2 regions of the Microbacterium sp. PI-SA-G genome follow, and region 2 is predicted to be linked to the other one. Evidence: predicted binding sites of a transcription regulator. Region 2 holds the regulator's gene; the other holds the start of a gene.
The links. The regulator LexA, encoded in region 2, represses DNA repair genes until DNA is damaged. The targets are predictions, from matches to a motif close to TCGAACANNTGTTCGA.
Positions count from the first base shown of each region.

Region 1: the regulator LexA is predicted to act here: its motif matches at 1,481-1,496, upstream of recA (recombinase RecA).

Region 1 is NZ_CM170103.1:750,436-753,841, reverse strand. Features, by position in the region: gene pgsA (CDP-diacylglycerol--glycerol-3-phosphate 3-phosphatidyltransferase) at 1-248, shown strand, start outside; gene AC2D10_RS03870 (CinA family protein) at 245-736, shown strand; gene AC2D10_RS03865 (helix-turn-helix domain-containing protein) at 874-1,182, shown strand; gene AC2D10_RS03860 (DUF3046 domain-containing protein) at 1,204-1,428, shown strand; gene recA (recombinase RecA) at 1,695-2,744, shown strand; gene AC2D10_RS03850 (regulatory protein RecX) at 2,747-3,406, shown strand, end outside.
Region 2 is NZ_CM170103.1:3,687,829-3,691,234, forward strand. Features, by position in the region: gene AC2D10_RS18235 (dipeptidyl-peptidase 5) at 1-1,399, opposite strand, end outside; gene lexA (transcriptional repressor LexA) at 1,449-2,135, opposite strand; gene AC2D10_RS18245 (LysM peptidoglycan-binding domain-containing protein) at 2,445-2,813, shown strand; gene AC2D10_RS18250 (histidinol-phosphate transaminase) at 2,859-3,406, shown strand, end outside.

The sequences.
Region 1 (3,406 bases), 790 kb from region 2:
GCATCACGGTGCATCGGCTCGTGGTGGCCCGCGAGCACGTGGTCGCGGCCGCATGGATGGGCAAGCTGAAGACGGCTGTGCAAGCGGTGGCGCTGGGTTGGGCGCTTCTGCCCCTGCATGTGGTCATCGGGCTCGAACCGTGGACCCTGATCACGGCCGTGCTGATGGTCGTGGTGCTGATCCTGACCGTCGCGAGCGGGATCGACTACATCGTGGCGCAGGTCCGCGGGGCCCGCTCGCGGTCATGACCGATTCGACCGCTGCCACGGCTCTCGAGGCGCTGCGCCGTCGTGGCTGGACTCTTGGGGTCGCGGAGTCGCTCACCGGAGGAGCCGTCAGCGCGGCGCTGGTCTCCGTCTCGGGTGCGTCGTCCGTGCTGCGCGGCGCGGTGGTCGCCTACGCGACGCCGCTGAAGACGTCGCTGCTCGGCGTCGACGCCGAGCTCCTCTCCGCTGAAGGGCCGGTGCATCCCGAGGTGGCACGACAGATGGCCGACGGCGTGCGGCGGGCGGTGGCGATCGATGGCATCGCCGCTGACGTGGGCATCTCGACCACGGGGATCGCCGGTCCGGAGTCCCCGGACGGTCAGCCCGTCGGCACCGTTCATGTCGGCGTGGTCACTCCGGAGGCGACCACGACGGTGTCGCTCCAGCTCGAGGGGAATCGGGACCAGATCCGCGCGGCGACGGTGGATGCCGTGCTGGCGGCGGTCGTGAAAGTCCTCGGGAATAGGTGAAGGCTCAGCACCGTTATTTCTTACGTGTTCACATTTAAACCACAGAGTGAAACAGTAGATTCTGTGCAGGTCGGGCGTATTAGACTGGCCGTCTCGTCGGAGATATATCCGGCAACTCGAACGGAGAGGAGGTTCCGATGATTCTCGTACGACAGGAAATCGGCGATGTGCTGAGGGACTTCCGCCTGCAGAAGGGGCGCACCCTTCGTCAGGTCGCCAGCAAGGCATCCGTCGCTCTCGGATACCTCAGTGAGGTCGAGCGTGGTCAGAAAGAAGCATCGAGCGAGATTCTCGCCTCGGTCGCTGATGCACTCGACGTTCCCATCTCGACGATCATGCGCGAGGTCGGTGACCGTATCTCGGTCCTCGAGGGCATCCAGGTCTTCCCGGATGTCGTCCCCGACGACCTCGTGGCGTCGGTCGAGCCCGAGTTCTCGCTCCGCTGAGCCCGTTCGTCACGGTCCGGAATGCGTCGTAGCGAGTTCCTGAGAGCGGTCGACGGCGAGTTCGGCGGGCAGGCTCCGTCTCTCGTGAGCGACCTCGTCCTCTCCGCACTCGAGACCCGCACGGCAGAGGAAGCCTTGGACGCCGGCGTTCCGCCGCGCGATATCTGGCTTGCACTCTGCACCGAGATGGATGTGCCGGAGGCGCGTCGCTACGGTGCCGGTCGCTTGGAGCCCCGGCGACGCTGACATCTGCCTGTTCGAATGGTCCGGACAATCCCGCCACTCTGTCGGCGTGTCGTCGAATATTCGTTCGAAGCGGGCGTAGTGTTCTGCACAAGTGGTCAAACAACCGTGTTCTCCACTGTTCGGTGGTCCCGTCGACCTGATGTCGGTGGCCCCTCGTACGGTGAATACATGGCCGTTGAGCCATACGCCTTGCCGGAGAGTTGCTCCCACTCGGGAGTGCCGCGGCAGCCTACAGGCGGCATCACGCGAGCAGAGAGAAGCACATCATGCCATCACCCGCAGACCGCGAGAAGTCCCTCGAGACCGCACTCGCCCAGATCGATCGTCAATTCGGCAAGGGCTCGGTCATGCGGCTGGGCAGCGATGAGCGTGCTCCTGTCGCCGTCATCTCCACCGGCTCTATCGCCCTCGATGTCGCTCTCGGTGTCGGCGGACTGCCGCGAGGCCGCATCGTCGAGATCTACGGACCGGAATCCTCGGGTAAGACCACTCTGACGCTGCACGCGATCGCCAACGCGCAGCGCGCCGGCGGAATTGCCGCGTTCATCGACGCCGAGCACGCGCTCGACCCCGACTACGCGGCCAAGCTCGGCGTCGACATCGACGCCCTGCTCGTCTCCCAGCCCGACACGGGAGAGCAGGCGCTCGAGATCGCCGACATGCTGGTGCGTTCAGGTGCCATCGACCTCATCGTGATCGACTCCGTGGCCGCGCTCGTGCCGCGTGCCGAGATCGAGGGAGAGATGGGCGACTCGCACGTGGGTCTCCAGGCTCGCCTGATGTCGCAGGCACTCCGCAAGCTCACCGGTGGCCTCAACCAGACGAACACCACCATGATCTTCATCAACCAGCTGCGCGAGAAGATCGGTGTGTTCTTCGGTTCCCCCGAGACCACCGCTGGCGGTAAGGCGCTGAAGTTCTACGCCTCCGTCCGCCTCGACATCCGCCGGATCGAGACGCTGAAGGACGGCACCGACGCGGTGGGTAACCGCACCCGCGTCAAGGTCGTCAAGAACAAGATGGCGCCGCCGTTCAAGCAGGCGGAGTTCGACATCCTCTACGGCATCGGAATCTCGCGAGAGGGCAGCCTGATCGACTTCGGTGTCGAGCACGCCATCGTCAAGAAGTCCGGATCGTGGTACACCTACGACGGCGATCAGCTCGGACAGGGCAAGGAGAACGCGCGTAATTTCCTCCTGAACAACCCCGACGTCGCCTTGGCGATCGAGACCCAGATCAAGCAGAAGCTGGGCATCGGACCGCAGGCGCCGGCCGCTCCTGCGACAGACGAGCTCGCCGAGCGTCGTCCGGCCTGATCATGACTGAGGAGAACGGGGGCGGGTCGCGCTCCGCACAGGAGAAGCTCGCCCCCGTCATCCCGCTGTTCGGCGGCGCCGCTGTGCCTCCGGGCGATGACGCTCCTGCACTGTCAGATGCCCAGGCCGATGCACCGCGCCCGGCGGGCGGAATGTCGCTCGTCGATTCCGAGCCCGTCGATCGGGTCGTGCCGTTGCGACCGCAAGAATCACGCGGCGAGCCCGACGCCGGGAGCCCCAGCGAGCGGCATCCAGCACGCGGGGGAGCGGCGGCGAAGGACACGCCTCCGCGACTGCGAGCACTGCGTGGCGCCGCCGCCTCCATCGAGAATGACGATGAGGCGATCGATCCCGAGCGTCAGCAGCAGGTCGCGTCCGAGAGCCTCGTCCGCAAGCTGCGGGCTCGTTCGCTCTCGATCTCCGAAGCACGACTCGTTCTGCGCGGGCACCATCTCGAGTCCGGCCAGATCGACGACGTGATCGACGAGTTCACGCGCCGCGGATACCTCGACGACATGACTCTGGCTGAGAACCTCGTCGAGTCCGGGTCTCAGCGCAAGGGGCAGGGTCGCGTGGCATTGTCGCGGGCGCTCTCGCAGCGAGGAATCCCGCGCAATGTCGTCGACGCGGTGCTCGGCGAGCTGCCCGACGACGACGCGGAG
Region 2 (3,406 bases):
GTCCGGCGTCGGCCAGGCCGCGGGCGGCGGCGATCACGTCATCGACATCGACCACGCCCCATTGACCATCCAGCCGTTCGCGGTAGGCGCGACCGTAGCCGGTGGAGCCGCCGTAGTTCACATCGAGCACGCCGATGCCTCGGCTCGTGTAGAACGCGATCGCCGCCGACGAGGCCCCGGTCACGTGTGCTGTCGGACCGCCGTGCACGAACACGATGTACGGCGGGAGTTCGTCGGCGGGGGCGGAAGCCGACGGATTTGCGGGGGCATAGTCGAAGGCGTGTACCGGTCCGTGCGCGCCGTCCACCGTGAAGGGGCGGGCCGTCGGCATCCACTGATCGTCGACCGGGGCGCCGCCCGCGACGGTGAGAACCTCTCCGGAGTCGACGTCGACGCACCACACCCCGGGTGCGACGGCGGATCCGTTGCCGCTCAGCAGCACGCGTGCGCCGTCGACGTCGTCCACACTCACGTGGCCGTCCGCGGGGACGTCGAGTGCGCGGGACGAGCCATCGGTCGAGATGACGTCGATGGCATCACGGCCGTTCGTGCGCACGGCCACGACGCGTCCGTCGTCGAGAGGTCGGTACCACCGGTTGCCGAGCACCCAGAGGCCGTAGCCGGTGTCGGCGTCGGTCGGGGAGAGCGGGGTCGGGCGCCCGCCGTCAGCGAGCTCTCCCAACGACACGGTGTGCAGGGTCCAACGGTCATCGTGACCGTCGGCGAACAGCAGGAGGTCGTCGGTCAGCCATTCGGGCTGGAGGGCGGTACGGGTCGGAATGTCGGGAAGCTCCTCATCGTCGAGGGCTGCGAGGCGCAGCTGGGCCGACTGCCAGGGCATCCGACGTCCGCTCCATTCGACCCAGGCGATACGGCGGCCGTCGGGCGAGAGCGCGGGGTGCGCGAAGAACCCGGTCCCCTCCGCGAACACGCGGACGAGCGACGGGTCATCGGCGGCCGAGCCGTCGGTGGGGATATCGATGACCGCCCGCCGGTGCGGCTCGTGCGTGAGATCCTCGCGCACGGCGAGCAGGCGCCCGCCCTGCAGCCGCAGACCTCCATGCGCGGGCCCCGGGGCCGTGAGGGGAACGGGCGCTCCACCCGGCGCGAGCCGGTGGACACGCTGATCGCCCGCGTCGACGAAGTAGAGGATGCCGTCGGCATCCGCCGTCCACGCGCCTCCGCCGTACTCGTGCACGCGTGAGCGAGCGCTTCGTGGTGCCGGGAGGATTTCAGCACCCGACGAGCTGCGCACCGTGAAGCGCCCGCCTTCTGCGGGAACAGACTCGCCCCACCAGATCTCGGACCCCACGAAACGCGAGCCGTCGATGCGTGGGGACGACGAGGCGACCGCTTGCGCAGAGAAGGGAGACGGCCAGGACCCGGAGGGCGAACTCATGTTTCGAGCCTAGGTGCAGCTCCGCGGACGCACGCGGGGAGATACGAGCTCAGACCGAGCGCAGGACCGCGACGACCTTTCCGAGCACCGTGGCCTCGTCGCCGAGGATCGGCTCGAAGGCGGAGTTGCGCGGCAGCAGCCACGTGTGGCCGTCGCGGCGGCGGAACGTCTTCACGGTCGCCTCGTCGTCGAGCATTGCGGCGACGATCTCACCGTTCTCGGCGCTGTTCTGCGAGCGAACGACGACCCAGTCGCCGTCGCAGATCGCGGCGTCGATCATCGACTCGCCCGAGACCTTCAGCATGAACAGGTCTCCCTTGCCGACGAGCTGCCGCGGAAGCGGGAAGATCTCCTCGACCTGCTGCTCGGCGGTGATCGGGACGCCGGCGGCGATGCGGCCCACCAGCGGCACCATCGCGGCGTCGCCGACGGGCGTGGCCACGTCTGCGGGGTTCTCGCCGCTGCTGCCGGGCAGGTCGATCAGCACCTCCATGGCACGGGTCTTGCCCGGGTCGCGGCGCAGGTAGCCGCTCAGCTCGAGCTGGCCGAGCTGATGCGTGACGCTCGAGAGCGACTTGAGGCCGACGGCGTCACCGATCTCGCGCATGCTCGGCGGATAGCCGTGCTTCGCGATCGAGTTCTGGATGACCTCGAGGATCGCGAGCTGCTTGGGGCTCAGGTTCTTGCGACGACGCGTACGCGGTGCCTCGGCTTCGAGGGCTGAGTTCTCGCTCATGGTGCTCCTTCGGTACGCGTTCCCGACGCCGCTCTCGGAATGTCGGTGGCCCGTGGTGGGGTGTGTTCATCGAAACCGTATCCGAGAAACGACGGGATCTGGAAGATCTGTTCGAGCGTGTCGTCCGATTCGCGAGTGCGGTTTCGAAGAAAGCTTGACAGATGTTCGAAATCGAAGATACCTTCGGAACGTAGCTTCGCATCCAGTCCTCCCGGCCGAGTGCTGAATGCGAACGCTACGCCAACTTCCACCGGCCTCACGGCGGGTGGTGATCCTCCCGACAGGGAGGACGACGCAGAGGAGCACACCATGAGCACCATCACCTTCGGCACCGCAGCAGCCCGTCCGGTTCGTCCGGCGACGCGCCTCCGGCTGACCGTGCGTGGTCGCCGCGTGATGCTCGCTCTCGCGGCCCTGCCGCTCGCCGGCGGACTCGCCTTCGCGGCGATCAGCGGCGGGAGCGCGATCGCCTCGGGCGACGAGACGGCCGCGGCCACCGCGAGCTTCACCACCGTCACGGTGCTGCCGGGCGACACGCTCTGGTCGATCGCGAGCGAGGTCGCACCCGCGGCCGACCCGCGTGAGGTCATCGGAGAGATCACCCGCCTGAATGCGCTGCCGAGCGGCGAGATCCAGATCGGCCAGCAGATCTCGATCCCCGCACAGTACGAGGACTGACCTCGAAGGTCACGCCGGTCCCTGTGCAGCCGTGGGCGTTCTAGCATGGGAAGGGTGACCGCTTCTCTCGATGCCCTGCCGCTCCGCGACGATCTCCGCGGGTTGACCCCGTACGGAGCCCCGCAAGCGCCTCTGCCGATCGCGCTCAACGTCAACGAGAACACCCATCCGGTGCCCGACGAGGTCGCCAGCGACATCCTCGACGAGATCGCTGTCGCCATCCGTGACGTGAACCGCTACCCCGACCGCGAATTCACCCCTCTGCGCGAGGGCTTCGCCGCGTACCTCGGACACGGACTCGACGCGAGCCAGATCTGGGCCGGCAACGGATCGAACGAGGTCCTGCAGCACATCCTGCAGGCGTTCGGCGGGCCGGGGCGCACGGCCTTCAGCTTTACCCCCACGTACTCCATGTACCCCCTGATCGCGCAGGGCACCGGCGCCCGATGGGTCCCTGGCGTTCGCCAGCCCGACTACACGATCACGCCCGATGAGGCCGCCGCGCAGGTGCGCGAGGTCGACCCCGACGTCATCCTGCTGTGCTCGCCCAACAACCCCACCGGCACCCCGCTGGGTCTCGATGTGGTCGAGGC